One region of the Streptomyces sp. NPDC041122 genome, then DNA from elsewhere that is predicted to be linked to it. Evidence: riboswitches for the same ligand, from Rfam matches in the RefSeq annotation. Region 1 holds a riboswitch; each other region holds the start of a gene.
The links. Region 1 has a riboswitch for cyclic di-AMP ahead of ACZ6B8_RS12385 (M23 family metallopeptidase). Riboswitches for the same ligand answer to the same signal wherever they lie in the genome.

Region 1 (5,884 bases):
GGGAAGTGGTTCGACGCACCCCTCCGCATGGCGTAGTGTTGTGTTCACCGACGCGGGGTGGAGCAGCTCGGTAGCTCGCTGGGCTCATAACCCAGAGGTCGCAGGTTCAAATCCTGTCCCCGCTACTGAAGGCCCAGGGCCGGAAGCATCAGCTTCCGGCCCTGGGTTTTTTTCCGGTCCCCCACGGGTTTCGCCGCCCCCGTAACCCGGTCGGCCCGCACCGGCTCGCCTCCGCTCCCCACCGGGGGAACCCTGGGTGGAGCGCGGTGATGGGCGCGGAGTCGGCGGGAGACAAGCGGTGGGGCAGCGAGGCGGAACCGGCGACAGGGGTGCCACCGCGCACGAGCGGACGTTCGTCCGCGCGCTCCCCCTCCTGCTGCTCCTCGTCGGGGTCGTGTACGACGTCTCGACCCCGCCCGAGTTCACCGCGGCGCCCCTCTTCACGGCCGCCCCGCTGATCGCCGCCCCCTTCTACTCGCTCCTGAGCACCGTCCTGACCGGCGCCGCCGCCACCGCCGCCGTCCTCGTCCTGCACTTCGGGAACGTGGGCAGCAGCCATGTCGAGGCCGTCACCGAGGTGCTCACCGTGGTCACCGTCGCGGCCCTCGCGATCGTCATCAACCGCGTCGTGCGCCGCGGCAACGACCGGCTCGCCAACGCCCGTTCCATCGCCGAGACGACCCAGCGCGCCGTGCTGCCCGAGCCGGACCCGCGGATCGGCGGGCTCGACATCGCGGCACGGTACGAGGCGGCGCAGGCCGACGCCTTCATCGGGGGCGACCTGTACGCGGTGCAGGACACCCCGTACGGGGTCCGGCTCATCGTCGGCGACGTACGCGGCAAGGGCATGGGCGCCGTCGCCGCGGTCGCCGTCGTCATCGGGGCCTTCCGGGAGGCCGCCGAGCAGGAGACCACGCTGGAGGCCGTGGCGCAGCGCCTGGAGCGGGCCCTCGCCCGGGAGGGCACCCGGCGCGACGGCCTGGACGCCTTCGAGGGGTTCACCACCGCCGTCCTCGCCGAGATCCGGCATGCCGACGGCCGGGTGCGGCTGATCAACCGGGGTCACCCGTCCCCGCTGCTGCTGCGCGGCGACGGGCGGCTGTGCGTCATGTCGGCGAGCGAGCCCGCGCTGCCGCTCGGCATGGGTGAGCTGGGGATCTGGCCGGACCGGGCCGACGAGACCGACTTCCCGCCCGGCGCGACGCTGCTGTTCTACACGGACGGGCTGTCGGAGGCGCGGGACGCGGCGGGGGAGTTCTACGATCCGGCGACCCGGCTCGGCGGGCGGATCTTCCCGGGGCGCGGGGGCCCGCGGGCGCTGCTCGCCGCGCTCGCGGAGGAGGTGCGACGGCACACCGGGGGCGGGATGACGGACGACATGGCGCTCCTCGCGGTGCGCCGGCCGGTCGCCGGGGATCCGGATGTCACCACTGGTGACTGAAGTGCGCCGCTCCGCATGACATCTGACGTACTGTCAAGGGAATGTGAAATTCCGGTGCGGACCGAGGTGGGGTCGACTCGCCCCGTTCCGCCCCCGTGCGTCCCGGTACGTACAGCCGGTCGGCGTTAACGATCAACCGGAACAGCTTGGAATACCGACCCGCTGTCTATTAACGTTCGATAACGCAGCGCGGTCGTCCCAGCCGTCACTAGAGGCGGCTCCGCGCGCACGCGCCTAATCCCGCAAGGGAGCCGGGGAACCACTAACTTGGGGTGAATCGGACCTCTGCCGCCCATGCACGCATGCCTCGATCCCGTCATGCGCGCACGCGCCGGCAGATGCCCGTAGGAGACCTTCCTGCTCCGAACCCGTCAGCTAACCCGGTAGGCGAGAAGGAAGGAAAGGAGTGCGCCCCCGTGGCGTCCAACCGGCCTGCCCCCCAAGCCGTGTACCTACCGAATGACGACGACTTCGGCGTGTACGACGAGGACCAGTTCGAGGAGTGGAACCCCACCGAGGATTCCGTCCGGCCCGTCCGCGGCAGGCACCGTGTGCACAAGAAGGGCGGCGGCGGGCTCGCCCGCAGCTCCACCGTCCTCGGCGTGGGCGTCATCGCCGCCGTCGGCGCGGGCGGCATCGCCACCGCGCAGGACGGCAAGCCGCCGGTCTCCATATCGATGCCCGACCTGCCGGGCGTGGCCGCCGTCGCCGACTCGCTCCCCGAGGCCAAGTCCCTGCCGGGCGTGGGCTCGTTGCTGGCCGACGACTCCTCCGACACCACGACGGCCGCCGCCGCGTCCGCCCCGCTCACCGCCGCCGGCGTCAGTCCCGTCGACGCCGAGCAGGGCACCACCGACGCGGGCGAGGCGCTGCGCGCCCGCATCATGCGGCAGGCCGAGAACCAGCAGCACCAGGCGGACGCCGCCGTACGGACCGCGGCCGAGGACGCCGCCGTCAAGAAGGCCGCCGAAGAGGCCGCCGCGCAGCAGAAGGCCGCCGAGAAGAAGGCGGACGCCGAGGCCGCCGCCAAGAAGAAGAAGGCGGAGGAGGCCCGCAAGGCCAAGGCCGAGGCCGCGCGCCTGGCCAAGCTCGCCAAGAGCTACGCCATCCCGACCTCCTCGTACACCCTCACCTCGCACTTCGGCGACGCCGGCGCCATGTGGTCCTCCGGCCACCACACCGGCCTCGACTTCGCCGCGCCCACGGGCACCCCGCTCAAGGCCGTGCACACCGGCACCGTCAAGGAGGCCGGCTGGGCGGGCGCGTACGGGTACCGCACCGTGCTCGAACTCGAGGACGGTACGGAGATCTGGTACTGCCACCAGTCCTCGCTCAATGTCAGCGCGGGCCAGAAGGTCACCACCGGCGAGGTCATCGGCCGCGTCGGCGCGACCGGCAACGTCACCGGGCCGCACCTCCACCTGGAGGTCCACACGCCCGAAGGCACCGGGATCGACCCGCTCGGCTGGCTGCAGGGCAAGGGCCTGAACCCCTGAGGTCCGCGCCCGCGCGGTGCTGAGTTCCCTCCGCACTCCGGCGGTCCTGGCGGCATCCCCCCCGACGCCAGGGCCGCCGGTCCGGTGGTGCGTGCACGGAATTCCGCATCCGGTGGCCTTGTTGAGGAACACATGACTCATCTGCGTACGCTCGGCTCCTCCGACCTCGAGGTCTTCCCGCTCTCCCTGGGCGGCAACGTCTTCGGCTGGACCGCCGACCGGGCCGCCTCCTTCGCCGTCCTCGACGCCTACACCGCCGCGGGCGGCAACTTCATCGACACCGCCGACGTCTACTCGGCCTGGGTGGAGGGCAACAAGGGCGGTGAGTCCGAGACCCTCGTCGGCGAATGGCTGGCCGGACGCGGCAACCGCTCCGACGTCGTCATCGCCACCAAGGTCGGCGCCCACCCCGAGTTCAAGGGCCTCTCCCCGGCCACCGTCAAGGCCGGCATCGACGCCTCCCTGCGCCGCCTCGGCACCGACTACATCGACCTCTACTACACGCACTACGACGACCCGTCGGTCCCCGTGGAGGAGATCATCGGGACGCTCGACGGACTGGTGCGGGACGGCAAGGTGCGCGCCATCGCCGCCTCCAACATCACCCCCGAGCGGCTCCAGGAATCCCTCGACCTCTCCGACCGCGAGGGCCTCGCGCGCTACGTCGCGCTCCAGCCGCACTACAACCTCGTCTCCCGCGACACCTACGAGGGCCCGCTCCAGGAGGTCGCCTCGCGCTCCGGCCTCGCGGCCGTCCCCTACTACGCGCTCGCGTCCGGCTTCCTCACCGGCAAGTACCGTCCGGGCACGAAGGTGGAGAGCGCCCGCAGCGGCGGGGTCGCGCAGTACGTGGGCAGCGAGCGGGGCGAGCGCGTCCTGACCGCGCTCGACGAGATCGCCGAGGCGCACGGCGCGCAGGTCGCGACCGTGGCGCTCGCCTGGCTGGCCGCGCAGCCCACGGTGGCGGCGCCGATCGCCTCCGCGCGCACGGTCGAACAGCTGCCGGCGCTGCTCGCGGTGGCGGACCTGGAGCTGACGCCGGCGGAGATCGCGCGGCTGACGGCAGCGTCCGCCTAGGAGCGGTGGGCCTAGGAGCGGTAGGGGTTGTAGGGGCCGTACGTGGATCCCGCGTCGTACGTGGGGTGGCCGCTCGCCGCCGGCTGGGGCCGGGGGAGCGGCTGCCCGTACGGGGGGAATCCGTAGGGGGCGGGGCCGGGCGCCCCGTAGTGCGGGTGGCCGTACCCGCCGGAGGCCCCGTACGACCCGTACGACCCGTAGGGGCCGGGGGGCAGCGGACGGACCACCGGTGCCGTCGCCTGCGCCGCGTACGCGAGCGCGGGGCGGGCCGGCTCGCGCCGCTCCCAGAGCCTTTCGAGGAGTTCCCGCTCGCGCGCCACGAAGTCGGCCCCGGCCCGGCCGCGCCGGCCGCGGTGGCGCAGGAACGCCAGCGACGTCGCGTACATCTGGTACTCGGCGACCGTGCGGGCCGCCGCCTTCCCCCAGGTGTACGAGGCGTAGTCGCGGGCCAGCGCGCGGGCCCGCATCGAGCCCAGCGCGTACGGCTCGGGCGGGGTGAGCCAGCCCGCCGCCACATACGCGGGCAGCTCCGCGCGGATCGTGCGCAGCTCGCGCTGCCGGGTCCAGACGGCCAGCCACGTCAGCAGGCCGAACGCCGGGAGCATGAACGCCGCGTACACGGTGAAGAAGCCGTACTGCCCGAAGACCGCCGAGCCGTTCCACAGGGCGTGCATGCCCATCGCCAGCAGCAGTCCGGTGAGCGGGAGCAGCACGCGGCGCAGGTGGTGGCGGTCGGCGGCGAACGCGGCGAAGCCGAAGCCGATGCCGGTCAGGACCGTGAACAGCGGGTGCGCGAACGGGGACATGACGACCCGTACGAAGAAGGTCGCGGCCGTCACGGAGGCGAGGCCGCTGTCGCGGCTGAGCTGGTCGGTGACGAAGGCGTTGCCCAGATAGAGGATGTTCTCGGTGAACGCGAAGCCGGTCGCGGTCACCCCGGCTATGACGACGCCGTCGACGAGGCCCGTGAAGTCGCGTCTGCGGAAGAGGAAGACGAGCAGGATCGCGGCGGCCTTCGCGCTCTCCTCGACGATCGGCGCGATGACGGTGGCGCCGAGGGTGTCGGCGCCGGTGGGGTCGGCGGTGGCGGTGGCTATCCAGCGGATCGCGAAGCTGTTCGCCACGATCGCGACGAGGGCGGCCGCGCAGGCGCCCCAGGAGAAGGAGAAGAGGAGGTTCCGCCAGGGCCCCGGCTGCACCCGGTCCAGCCAGCGGAACGCGGCGACGAGCAGCGGGACGGGCACGACCGCGAGGCCGAGCCCGACCAGGAACCCCTCGGTGCCCGTCTGCTCCCGCACCAGGGCGAGGATCACCAGGCCGGAGAGGGCGAGCAGGGTGACGAGCGCGCCTCCGCGTATCGCGCGCCGCTGCCACCAGCGGACGCGGCGCAGCTCCCTCGGGGCGGGCGCCTCGGGGGGTATCGGATACGGGGAACTGGTGGCCACGTCGTTGACCCTAACGAGGGATGGGGGTGGCCGCGACGGTGCCTCAGTTCTCCGGGGCGGACTCGGTGATTCCGCTCGGCGGGTTCGCGGTCCGGCGGAACAGCAGGTCGTGGACGACGTGGCCCTTGCCGAGGCCCTGGCCCTCGAAGCGGGTGAGGGGGCGGAACTCGGGGCGCGGGGCATATCCGCCGTCGGCCCGGGTGTTCTCGAAGTCGGGGTGCGCGGTGAGCACCTCCAGCATCTGCTCGGCGTACGGCTCCCAGTCGGTCGCGCAGTGCAGGATCGCGCCGGGCTTGAGGGAGGGCGCGGCCAGGGTCAGGAACTCCGGCTGGATCAGGCGGCGCTTGTGGTGGCGGGCCTTGGGCCAGGGGTCGGGGAAGTAGACGCGCAGGCCGTCGAGGGAGGCGGGCGCGAGCATCTCGCGG
Region 2 (5,884 bases), on a different contig from region 1:
CTGCTGCGCTACGACGGTCCCGTCGAGCTCGCCACCTGGCGGTTCGCGACCGAGGCGCTCAGCATCGGCGGCCGGGACATCGCCGCCGGCGACCCCGTGCTCGTCGTCCTCGCCGCCGCGGACCGCGACCCCCGCCGCTTCGACCGGGCCGACACCCTGGACCTCTCCCGCCGTGACAATCAGCACCTCGGATACGGCCACGGCATCCACTACTGCCTCGGCGCACCCCTGGCCCGCCTGGAGGGCCGGACCGCCCTCGCGACACTGCTCCGGCGCCTTCCCGACCTGCAACTCGCGGCGGATCCCGCCGATTTGCGGTGGCGTGGCGGACTGATCATGCGGGGACTGCGCACGCTGCCGGTGGAGTTCACGGACGCACAGCCCCGGGGCCGGGACTGACGGGTCGTCAGGACTGTGATGTTCACGTGATCTCCGCTGCATCGACTTGTGACAAGCGTTCGACTGCGGCTACGTTCACGACGACTTGAGCGCCCCCGGGCGCCCCAGTTGTCGCTGCAGTCTCCTGAAAGGCACCCGCATGCTCTCCGGCCATGGTCGTCACCGACGCCCCCGCCAGGCCCCGGCACTCGTCGTCGCGGCAGGCGTCACCGGATCAGCCATCGCCATCCCGCTGCTCGCCGCCACCAGCGCGAGCGCGGCCGACACCGCCACGTGGGACAAGCTCGCCCAGTGCGAGAGCGGCGGCGCGTGGAGCGCGAATCCGGGCAACGGTTACTACGGAGGGCTCCAGCTCTCCCAGGAGAGATGGGAGGCCTACGGCGGCCTCGAGTTCGCGCCCAGCCCCGACCAGGCCTCCAAGTCCCAGCAGATCGCCGTCGCCGAGAAGGTCCTCGACGCCAAGGGCACCGACGCCTGGCCGAGCTGCGCCCCGATCGCCGGACTCACCGACGGCGGCGCCGCGGCCGACGTCGACCCCGGAGCCCCTCTTCCGCAGGCCCCGGACGACTCGTCCGGCTCCACCGGCTCGACCGGGAGCGGCAAGGCCGACGGCGCGAAGGACTCCGGGGACGCCAAGGGTGCGGACGACGCCGCCAAGGACTCCGCGGACAAGAACAAGGGCACGGACGAGGACGAGGGCGAGAAGGCCGACCCGTCCACGGACGCCGGCGAACCGTCAGCCGACTCCGACACGCCCGGCTCCGCCGACGGCGCACGAGACAAGAATCACGACGAGTCCGGCGAAAAGGACGGCAAGGGCGGCGCGGCGGACGCGGATGACGCGGACGCCGACGGCAAGTCCGGCCCGCAGGACCCCTCTTCGCCCGGCTCCGCGGGGTCGACCGCGCCCGCCGAGGGCTCGGACGGCGCCTCGGCGGGCCGCCACCGCGGCGACGCCGACGCGAGCGAGCGGGCCGGCGGCGACCGTCCCGGCCGGCACGCCTCGCGCGGCGCCGACCGCGACGGTGCCGTCGCCGACGGGTCGTACACGGTGCGCTCCGGGGACAACCTCTCGCGCATCGCCGACGACCTCGACGTGGCGGGCGGCTGGCACGAGCTCTACGCCGGGAACAAGAAGACCGTCGGCGGCGACCCGGACCTCATCCTGCCCGGTCAGAGCCTCGATCTGGGCGAAAAGTAACGGTAGTTGACGAAGAGTCGGGCGGGGTCTTCGCGTCGTATGTCTGCTTTGGCGCAAGTGAGACATGGGTCTCAGAAGCCCTGATCGTCTTTGAAATTGTGTGGAAGACGTGATTACCGTCGTCACCGCTCGCCACTGGTGAGCCCCGCCGGTCGGTACGCCGAATCCTGCCAACGGCCGGACGGGAACAGTCGTCGCTCAAGAGCGCCGTCGGCAGGAGCGGGGGACCCAAGGTTTGTGCCGGGTCCGTCCGTTGAGGGGTGGGGCAGCCGAGAGGCTGAGCGCCGCGAGACGGACGGGAACGGCTAGGGGTGAAGTCGCGCTCAAGGAGTGCGACCGGGCAACCACATCGGCCCGAACCCGACAGCTCACCTCGCAGGCGTCGGTGTAGGGGATCAACTCATGCTGCTTTCCAGCAAGGGCAAGCACCGTCGTCCGTCCAAGGCCACGCGTGTCGCCACGCTCGTCGGTGTGACCGGTGCCGCCGTCGCCGCTCCGCTGATGGCGGCCGGCTCGGCCTCCGCCGCCACCACCTCCGAGTGGGACGCCGTCGCCCAGTGCGAGTCGGGCGGCAACTGGTCCATCAACACCGGCAACGGCTTCCAGGGCGGTCTGCAGTTCTCGCCGTCCACCTGGGCCGCGTACGGCGGCACCAAGTACGCGCCGTCCGCCGACAAGGCCTCCAAGGCCCAGCAGATCGAGATCGGCGAGAAGGTCCTCGCCGGCCAGGGCAAGGGTGCCTGGCCGTCCTGCGGTGTCGGCCTCTCGGGCGCCTCCCCCAGCAGCGGTGGCGGCCAGCAGGAGCAGGCCCCGCAGCAGCAGGAGAAGCCGCAGCCGCAGCAGACGCAGCAGCAGGCCGCTCCGGAGCAGCAGCAGGCCGCGCCGAAGCCGCAGCCCACGCCGCAGACCGAGTCCAAGAAGACCGTCGAGACCCCGACCGGCAAGACGGTCAAGAAGGGCGACGGCGAGTACAAGGTCGCGACCGGCGACACCCTCTCCAAGATCGCCCAGTCGCACCACGTCAAGGGCGGCTGGCAGAAGGTCTACAAGCTCAACGGCGACATCATCGACGACGCCGACTTCATCTACCCGGGCCAGCAGCTGCACCTCAGCTGACCCTCCGGTCCCACCCGGCCGTGCCTCGGCGGAGGTGCGGCCACCCCGTCCCCACGGGCTCCCCGCCCCGGTGCGCGTATCCCCCGTACGCACCGGGGCGGGGCCATGTCCGCCCCCGGATCCACGTCCCGTACCACCGCCGCACGCCCCCGCCGTGTTCGCTACCAGCGAGTAGAAACGCGGTCTTCCGTCCTGTTTCCCGGGGATTTCGGCTCTTGTCCGTCCCACGGGACGGGCGGTCGGCTGGCTGAAGCCCCGGAGCCGGTTAGGCTCAGGAGACGCAGGGGCCGAAGCGGCCCGCGTAAACGCGTCACATCCCAGAAGGAGATGCTCGTGCCGTCCATCGACGTCGTCGTAGCCCGGGAAATCCTGGACTCCCGAGGCAACCCCACGGTCGAGGTCGAGGTCGGCCTCGACGACGGCAGCACCGGTCGTGCCGCCGTTCCGTCCGGTGCCTCCACCGGTGCCTTCGAGGCCATCGAACTCCGTGACGGTGACCCCAACCGTTACCAGGGCAAGGGTGTCGAGAAGGCCGTCCTCGCCGTCATCGAGCAGATCGGCCCGGAGCTCGTCGGCTACGACGCCACCGAGCAGCGCCTGATCGACCAGGCCATGTTCGACCTGGACGCCACCGACAACAAGGGCTCGCTCGGCGCCAACGCCATCCTCGGCGTCTCGCTCGCCGTCGCGCACGCCGCCTCCGAGGCCAGCGACCTGCCGCTGTTCCGCTACCTCGGCGGCCCGAACGCGCACCTGCTGCCCGTCCCGATGATGAACATCCTGAACGGCGGGTCGCACGCCGACTCCAACGTCGACATCCAGGAGTTCATGATCGCGCCGATCGGCGCCGAGTCGTTCTCCGAGGCGCTGCGCTGGGGCACCGAGGTCTACCACACCCTCAAGAAGGTCCTGAAGGACAAGGGCCTCTCCACGGGCCTGGGCGACGAGGGCGGCTTCGCCCCGAACCTGGACTCCAACCGCGCCGCGCTCGACCTCATCCTGGAGGCCATCAAGCAGGCCGGTTACGTCCCGGGCGAGCAGGTCGCGCTGGCGCTCGACGTCGCCGCGTCCGAGTTCTACAAGGACGGCTCCTACGAGTTCGAGGGCAAGTCCCGCTCGGCCGCCGAGATGACCGAGTACTACGCGGAGCTCGTCGCCTCGTACCCGCTGGTCTCCATCGAGGACCCGCTGTTCGAGGACGACTGGGCCGGTTGGAACACCATCACCGAGAAGCTCGGCGACAAGGTGCAGCTCGTCGGCGACGACCTGTTCGTCACCAACCCCGAGCGCCTGGCCCGCGGCATCGAGGAGAACTCGGCCAACGCCCTGCTCGTCAAGGTCAACCAGATCGGCTCGCTGACCGAGACCCTGGACGCCGTCGAGATGGCCCAGCGCAACGGCTTCAAGTGCATGATGTCCCACCGCTCCGGCGAGACCGAGGACGTCACCATCGCCGACCTGGCCGTCGCCACCAACTGCGGCCAGATCAAGACCGGCGCCCCGGCCCGCTCCGAGCGCGTCGCCAAGTACAACCAGCTGCTCCGCATCGAGGAGATCCTCGACGACGCGGCCGTCTACGCCGGCCGCAGCGCCTTCCCGCGGTTCCGCTTTGCGGACCAGTAGGCACAGTCGCTTCGCGGACCAGTAGGCGCGGGGGAGTCACAGCGGCTCCCTCAGCCATGTAGTTACGTACGTCCCCGCACCCGGTCCCGTACCGTGTGCGGGGACGTACGCACGTATACGCGCAGCTCTGGGGAGGCGGAACCATGGCCAAGGCCGGGACCAAGGACCGGTTCTCCACCGCGACCCGCCTGCGGCTGCTCGGCGAGCAGACCGCCGAGCGCGTCTACCGCTCCCAGACCAAGCGTCAGGCCCGCCGCTCCCGGCTCACCGGCCGCGCCGCCCTTCTCGCCCTCGTGCTCTGCTCGTTGGTCGTCGCGCTCGCCTATCCGATGCGCCAGTACGTCTCCCAGCGCGCCGAGATCGACGACCTGCGCCGGCAGCAGGCCGAGCACCACGCGGACGTCGAGAAGCTGCGCGACGAGAAGGCCCGCTGGCAGGACGACGCGTACGCGGAGCAGCGCATCCGCGACCGGCTGCACTACGTGATGCCCGGCGAGACCGGCTTCACGGTGATCGACCCCGCGGCGGCGCACAGCCGGCGCCCGGACCAGGGCGCGGCCGCCCGCCCCTGGTACTCCAACGTCTGGGACGGCGTCGACAAGGCCGACCGCCCCGACAACTGACGACCGATGGAAAGACAGGCATGGAAACGCCCCCGCCGACCACTGAGCGCACCGAGCCGACCGACGCCGACGTCGAGGCCTTCAAGCAGCAGCTCGGCCGCCCGCCGCGCGGGCTCCGGGCCATCGCGCACCGCTGCCCCTGCGGGCAGCCGGACGTCGTCGAGACGGCGCCGCGCCTCCCGGACGGGACGCCCTTCCCGACGACGTACTACCTGACGTGCCCCCGGGCCGCCTCCGCCATCGGCACCCTGGAGGCCAACGGTGTGATGAAGGAGATGTCGGAGCGGCTGCAGACCGATCCGGAGCTCGCCGCCGCGTACCGCGCCGCGCACGAGGACTACCTCGCGCGCCGTGACGCCATCGAGGTCCTGGAGGGCTTCCCGAGCGCGGGCGGCATGCCGGACCGCGTGAAGTGCCTGCACGTCCTGGTCGGCCACTCGCTGGCCGCGGGCCCCGGGGTGAACCCGCTGGGCGACGAGGCCCTCGCGATGCTGCCCGAGTGGTGGGCGAAGGGCCCGTGCGTCACGCCGTGCGCGGCCGGCGAGGGGGAGAGCGCATGACGAGGGTCGCCGCCATCGACTGCGGCACCAACTCGATCCGGCTTCTGGTGGCCGACGCCGACCCCGCCACCGGCGCGCTGGTCGACCTCGACCGCCGGATGCAGATCGTCCGCCTCGGCCAGGGGGTGGACCGGACGGGCCGCCTCGCCCCCGAGGCGCTGCAGCGCACCTTCGCGGCCTGCCGCGAGTACGCCGCGGTCATCAAGGAACACGGCGCCGAGCGGGTCCGCTTCGTCGCCACCTCCGCCTCCCGCGACGCGGAGAACCGCGACGAGTTCGTGGCCGGCGTCCTGGACATCCTGGGCGTCGAGCCGGAGGTCATCACCGGCGACCAGGAGGCCGAGTTCTCCTTCACCGGCGCG
Region 3 (5,884 bases), on a different contig from region 1:
CCTGGACGCCTTCGCCTCCACCGACGCCCCTCCGGTCGACGAGGACCTGGACCGCCTCACCCAGCGCGAGCGGGAGGTGCTGCGGCTCATCGCGCGCGGGTATGCGTACAAGGAGATCGCCAAACAACTCTTCATCTCCGTGAAGACGGTCGAGTCGCATGTGTCGGCGGTCCTGCGGAAGTTGCAGCTGTCCAACCGTCACGAGCTGACGCGGTGGGCGACGGCACGGCGGCTGGTCTGACGGCGGCGGCCGCCGCCGTCAGGGCGCGGTCGGAGCCGACGGCGAGGTCAGGCTCCGTACCGCCCACCGGTAGTGGCCGACGGCCTTCGCGGCGCCGAGGAGCCCGGTCAGCCACACGATGAGGCCGATGCCCATGCCCTGGACGACGTCGGCGTAGGTGTCGCGGCCCGGTTCGGCGTACGCGGCGGCGGCGAAGGACGCCCACAGGCCGAGCGTGCAGACGGCGAGGGACGACAGGAGCCAGAAGAGGCTGAGCGCGGGGGAGCGCAGCCGGGCGTCGGACGCCGGGTGGTGCTCCAGGGCGAGCCAGGCGGCGGACAGCTGACGGATGCGCCGGTCGTGCCGGACGGCGAACACGACCCCGATCACGGAGGGCGCGAGCACCGCGAGGCCGAGGACCCCGAGAACCGGGCCCAGGAGGAAGCCGGAGGCGTCCTCGTCCGCGAGCATCTGGAGCGGCTGGACCAGCAGCGCCCAGCCGACGGCGGCGCCGAGGCCGCAGAGCCACAGCAGCAGGAGCCGGTCCACGCCCAAGTAGCTTCTGTGCAGCGCTTCCAGGGCCATGCCCCGGTCGGTGAGCAGCGTCTGCCGGTCCGGCCAGGTACGCAGATACACGGGGGGTGGAGGCGGCGGCAGGGTACGGCTAGGCATGGACGTGACAGTAGCGGGTGGCGGCGCGCGTGATCAGGGCCCGTTGCTCCGCCGGCGGACGGCTACCCCGCCTCCGTCGTCTCGCGCGAGCCCTCTTACGCCACCCGGGTTGCGCCTGCGAACGGCATCTGGTCGATCGGCGCGAGCCGCACCGGAGCGCTCGGGTTCGGGGCGTGGATCATCTGGCCGTGGCCCACATAGAGGCCGACGTGGCTGATGCCCGAGTAGAAGAACACCAGGTCACCGGGGCGGAGTTCGGAGCGCGCGACCCGTTGGCCGGCGTTGATCTGGGCATAGGTGGTGCGGGGCAGGGAGACGCCCGCCGCGCGGTACGCGGCCTGGGTGAGGCCTGAGCAGTCGAAGGCGTTCGGTCCGGTGGCGCCCCACACGTACGGGCTGCCGAGCGCCTTGTACGCGTAGGAAACGGCGGACGCGGCGCGGGTGTTGGGGGCCTTGGCGGTACGCGGGGAGGCGTCGCGGACGTGGGTGCGGGTGGCGCGTTCGACCGTCGGGGCGGCGAGTTCCGCGCGCTGCTGGGCCGTGAGCCAGGACAGCAGCCGTCTGGCCTCGCCGAGCTTTTCGGTGACCGTCTTCTTGTGCTTGCGCAGCTCCGCCTGGCGGGCCCGGAGGGCGGCGAGCCGGTCGTCGGCCGTGTCGCGCAGCTGTTCCACTCCGCGGAGCTGCTTGCGCACGTCCCGCAGGGCCACGGCCTGCCGACTGCCGGCGCGGTCGGCGCGTGCCGCGCGGTCCAGGAACTGCTCGGGGTCGGAGGAGAGCGCGAGCTGCACGGCGGGGTCGATGCCGCCCGCGCGGTACTGCGCGGTGGCGTACGAACCCAGGGCGTCGCGGGCGGAGTTGAGTTTCTCCGTCCTGCGGGCCGCCTCGTCGCGCAGCGCCGTGAGCGACTTCTCGGCCTTCTCGGCCTTCTCCTTCGCGCCGTTGTACTTCTCGGTGGCCGTCTCCGCCTCGCGGTAGAGCGCGTCGACCTTGGACTTCACCTCGGTGGGGCCGGGCGGTGGATCCGCGTGCCCGACGCCGTCGAACGCGGTCGCCGAGGCGGCTCCCGCGAGGGCGAGGGTGAGAGCGGTGCGAGCGGTGCGGAACGTGCTGCCGCTGAGCGAGCGCGGGCTGGGCTTGCGGTGCGCTGCCACGAAGAGGGCTCCTTACGTGTCCGGCGACGGCCCGCCACAGGGGGGAGCGGGCCGCCGCCGGGTTTCTCGGCGGTGGTGTCCGACGAGCCGTCCGGTCCGGACGGCGACGGGGAGCCGGTCACCTGGTGGAGGACGCTAAACCTGACCGTCACGGGCTGGTGACGGATTGTGCGGAACCGACGGAAGTGGGCGCCTGGATGACCGACTGTGACCGGGTCGCCCGGCCGGGGGCGCCTGCTTCGCACGCGGCTGTGACCGATGGCTGGATCGCGCCGCAGCCGCGAGGGAGCGGTGGTACGGGGGTGGCCGCCGGGAGCCGTGGGCGGCCGGGTTAGGCTCCGGCCCCATGGACCTACTCATCCATCTCTTCGTCGGCCTGCACATCATCGGCATCGCCTCGCTCCTGGGCGGTTTCCTCACCCAGATGAAGCAGATGGGCCAGGGTGCCGCCCGCTTCAGCCCCGCGATGCTGCACGGCGCGCTCGTCATGCTCGTCACCGGTGTGGTCCTCGTCGGCCTCAACCAGGCGGACGACAACGCGGTCAACAACCTCAAGATCGGCATCAAGCTGGCCGTGCTGATCGTGATCCTCGCGCTGGTCTACGTGAAGCGGGACGAGGAGAAGATCGAGAAGCCGCTGTTCGGCGCGGTCGGCCTGTTGACGGTGGCGAACATCTTCATCGCCGTGCTCTGGACCTGACACGCCGTGCTCCGGACCTGACGCGGTGCGCCGGACCTGAGCGCCGGCCTCCCGGCCGGCACGTACGCGAACGTGTGGCCCGCATCCCCCCGGGATGCGGGCCACACGCGCGTGGGGGTGCGGTTACGCGGGACGCACCACACTGTGGATCGGCATGTAGTAGATCGACTCGACGCGGACGTTCGCGCCCGGCTTCGGGGCGTGGATCATCTTGCCGTTGCCGATGTAGATCCCGACGTGGCTGATGTCGTCGTAGAAGAACACCAGGTCACCGGGTGCGGCGTCGGCGGTCTTGACGGTCGTGCCGACCTTCGCCTGGTCCCATGTGGTGCGGGGCAGGGAGATCCCCGCGGCCTTCCAGGCGTCCTGGGTGAGGCCGGAGCAGTCGTAGGAGTCGGGGCCGGTGGCACCCCACACGTACGGCTTGCCGATCTGTGCCTCCGCGAAGTCGATGACCTTCGCGGCCTTCGTGGCGTAGCCGCCGTCCGTACTCCCGGATCCCGTACCGGACCCTGTACCGGCCCCCGAGCCCGCGCCGGTGCCTGACCCCGATCCGGAACCGGAGCCGGAGTCGCCGTTCTCCCGCTCCTTCTCCCGCTGCGCGGCCTCCTCCGCCTTGCGCTTGCGCTCCGCCTCGGCGGCCTGCTCGCGGGCCAGCTTCTCGGCCTTGCGCTTGGCCTCCTGCTTCTTCTTCCGCTCGATCTCCGCCAGCCGCGCCTTCTCCTGGGCGGTGAGCTTCGAGAGGAGCTCGCGCGCGTCGCCCAGCTTCCGCTGGACGGTCTGCTTGCTCGTCTTGAGGTCGTCCCGCGCGTCGCTGAGCGTCTTGAGGCTCGTCGCGGCCTGGGTGCGCTGCTTGGTCGCCGAGGCCTGTTCCGCCTCGTACGCGTCGACCGCCTTCTTCTGGCGCGTGGTCAGCCGGTCCGCCAGGTGGTTCTGGTCAAAGTAGCCCTGTGGGTCATCGGCGAGCATCATCGTCGCCGTCTCGGAGACGGCACCGGTGCGGTACTGCGCGGCGGCGAACGCGCCGAGCTCCTTGCGGGCGTCGTTCAGCTTGTCGGCGCGCGCGGCCACGTCGTCGAGCAGACGGTCGGCCTTCTTGCGCTGCTTGTCGGTGCGCTCCTTGGCGGCGTTGTACTTCTGGGTGGCCACCCCGGCCTGCTGGTAGAGCTCGTCGACCTTCTTCTGGACCTCTTCGAGGCTGGGCTTCGCCGGTGTGGAGGGCGCTGCCTGCGCGCTCTGCGACAGGAGGGCGACGGAGGTGAGGGCGGCCGTCGTGATGCCGAGGGCGGGGGTCGTGCGGAGTGCGGATGACCGGGTCCGCGGCTTGCGGTGCGACGCCAAGGGAGGCGACTCCTTCCGTAGACCGCCTACCGGGTTAGCTGTCGGGTTCGGGCGGGTGGTCCGGAAGGTTGCCCTACGGTCCCGTACTGCGTACGGGACCGATTCACCCCAAGTTCTCGGTGGGTCCCCGGCTCCGAACATGTCGGACTCGGCGGGGGCCACCCGTTCCCGGCGGGGTTCGCCGGTGGGGGACGAGCGGCCCGCGCAGCACGCTAGCCAATTCGTGTGGCCCGTGTGAAGGTTGATGTTCGTTATGCCCGATACATTTTCGTTACTTTTCGAGGGGCCCGGCGCGAGCGCCGGAATGATGCGCACCGGCAAATGCGGACTGTGATCGTCCGCGGGCGGGGGGTAGCCGGGCGGGCGGCCGGACGTGAGGTGACCGGAACCCGCAGCGGGTTGTCAGTGGGGCCGCCTAGACTCGGGAGGCGATGAGCAGCCTCTTTGATGACAGCTTCCTGGCGGACCTGCAGCCTTCCCGGGCCGCGGACGAAGCGCCCCCGCCGCCGCCCGAGGACAGCACTCCGGAGCCCATTCCGGACGACCTGTTCAACGGGAAGTTCGACGCGCCCATGACTCGGGAGACGCACTACCGCGACGGTGCCCCCCGCCCGGTCATCGACCCGGCGTCGCTCCTGGACGGGCTGAACGAGAACCAGCGCGCGGCCGTCGTGCACGCCGGCTCCCCGCTGCTCATCGTCGCCGGCGCCGGCTCCGGCAAGACCCGCGTGCTGACCCACCGCATCGCGTACCTGCTCGCCGAGCGCGGTGCGCACCCCGGCCAGATCCTCGCGATCACCTTCACGAACAAGGCCGCGGGCGAGATGAAGGAGCGCGTCGAGCAGCTCGTGGGCCCGCGGGCGAACGCCATGTGGGTGTCGACCTTCCACAGCGCCTGCGTCCGCATCCTGCGCCGCGAGTACAAGAAGCTGGGCTTCACCTCCTCCTTCTCGATCTACGACGCCGCGGACTCCAAGCGCCTGATGGCCCTGGTCTGCCGTGACCTGGATCTCGATCCGAAGAAGTTCCCGCCGAAGTCCTTCAGCGCCAAGATCTCCAACCTGAAGAACGAGCTGATCGACGAGGAGGACTTCGCGGGCCAGGCGGCCGACGGCTTCGAGAAGACCCTCGCCCAGGCCTACGCGATGTACCAGTCGCGCCTCCGCGAGGCGAACGCGCTGGACTTCGACGACCTGATCATGACGACGGTCCACCTGCTCCGCGCCTTCCCGGACGTCGCCGAGCACTACCGCCGCCGCTTCCGGCACGTCATGGTCGACGAGTACCAGGACACCAACCACGCGCAGTACGCGCTGGTGCGCGAGCTGGTCGGCCCCTCCGGAGGCGAGGGCGACGACCCCGCCGAGCTGTGTGTGGTGGGCGACGCCGACCAGTCGATCTACGCCTTCCGCGGCGCCACGATCCGCAACATCCTCCAGTTCGAGGAGGACTACACCGACGCGACGACGATCCTCCTGGAGCAGAACTACCGCTCCACGCAGACGATCCTCACCGCCGCGAACGCCGTCATCGAGCGGAACGAAAGCCGCCGCCCGAAGAACCTCTGGACCAACCAGGGCGCGGGCGCGCGCATCACCGGGTACGTCGCGGACACCGAGCACGACGAGGCGCAGTTCGTCGCCGACGAGATCGACCGCCTCACGGACGCGGGCGACGCGAAGGCCGGCGACGTGGCGATCTTCTACCGGACGAACGCCCAGTCCCGTGTCTTCGAAGAGATCTTCATCCGCGTCGGCCTGCCCTACAAGGTCGTCGGCGGCGTCCGCTTCTACGAGCGCA

Region 2: it holds a riboswitch for cyclic di-AMP, as region 1 does, so the genes downstream of both, ACZ6B8_RS32615 (transglycosylase family protein) here and ACZ6B8_RS12385 (M23 family metallopeptidase) in region 1, are expected to answer to the same signal.
Region 3: it holds a riboswitch for cyclic di-AMP, as region 1 does, so the genes downstream of both, ACZ6B8_RS04910 (C40 family peptidase) here and ACZ6B8_RS12385 (M23 family metallopeptidase) in region 1, are expected to answer to the same signal.

The regions. Positions count from the first base shown of each region.
Region 1 covers NZ_JBVIYQ010000003.1:29,538-35,421, reverse strand. The annotation lists tRNA gene ACZ6B8_RS12395 (tRNA-Met) at 52-125, shown strand; gene ACZ6B8_RS12390 (PP2C family protein-serine/threonine phosphatase) at 299-1,441, shown strand; cyclic di-AMP (ydaO/yuaA leader) riboswitch at 1,663-1,846, shown strand; gene ACZ6B8_RS12385 (M23 family metallopeptidase) at 1,858-2,937, shown strand; gene ACZ6B8_RS12380 (aldo/keto reductase) at 3,070-4,014, shown strand; gene ACZ6B8_RS12375 (PrsW family intramembrane metalloprotease) at 4,026-5,459, opposite strand; gene trmB (tRNA (guanosine(46)-N7)-methyltransferase TrmB) at 5,503-5,884, opposite strand, start outside.
Region 2 covers NZ_JBVIYQ010000010.1:333,319-339,202, forward strand. The annotation lists gene ACZ6B8_RS32605 (cytochrome P450 family protein) at 1-399, shown strand, start outside; gene ACZ6B8_RS32610 (transglycosylase family protein) at 539-1,600, shown strand; cyclic di-AMP (ydaO/yuaA leader) riboswitch at 1,829-1,998, shown strand; gene ACZ6B8_RS32615 (transglycosylase family protein) at 2,003-2,716, shown strand; gene eno (phosphopyruvate hydratase) at 3,050-4,339, shown strand; gene ACZ6B8_RS32625 (FtsB family cell division protein) at 4,483-4,962, shown strand; gene ACZ6B8_RS32630 (DUF501 domain-containing protein) at 4,983-5,522, shown strand; gene ACZ6B8_RS32635 (Ppx/GppA phosphatase family protein) at 5,519-5,884, shown strand, end outside.
Region 3 covers NZ_JBVIYQ010000001.1:1,129,733-1,135,616, reverse strand. The annotation lists gene ACZ6B8_RS04930 (LuxR C-terminal-related transcriptional regulator) at 1-241, shown strand, start outside; gene ACZ6B8_RS04925 (hypothetical protein) at 260-892, opposite strand; gene ACZ6B8_RS04920 (C40 family peptidase) at 988-2,043, opposite strand; gene ACZ6B8_RS04915 (hypothetical protein) at 2,390-2,743, shown strand; gene ACZ6B8_RS04910 (C40 family peptidase) at 2,867-4,084, opposite strand; cyclic di-AMP (ydaO/yuaA leader) riboswitch at 4,093-4,248, opposite strand; gene ACZ6B8_RS04905 (ATP-dependent DNA helicase) at 4,516-5,884, shown strand, end outside.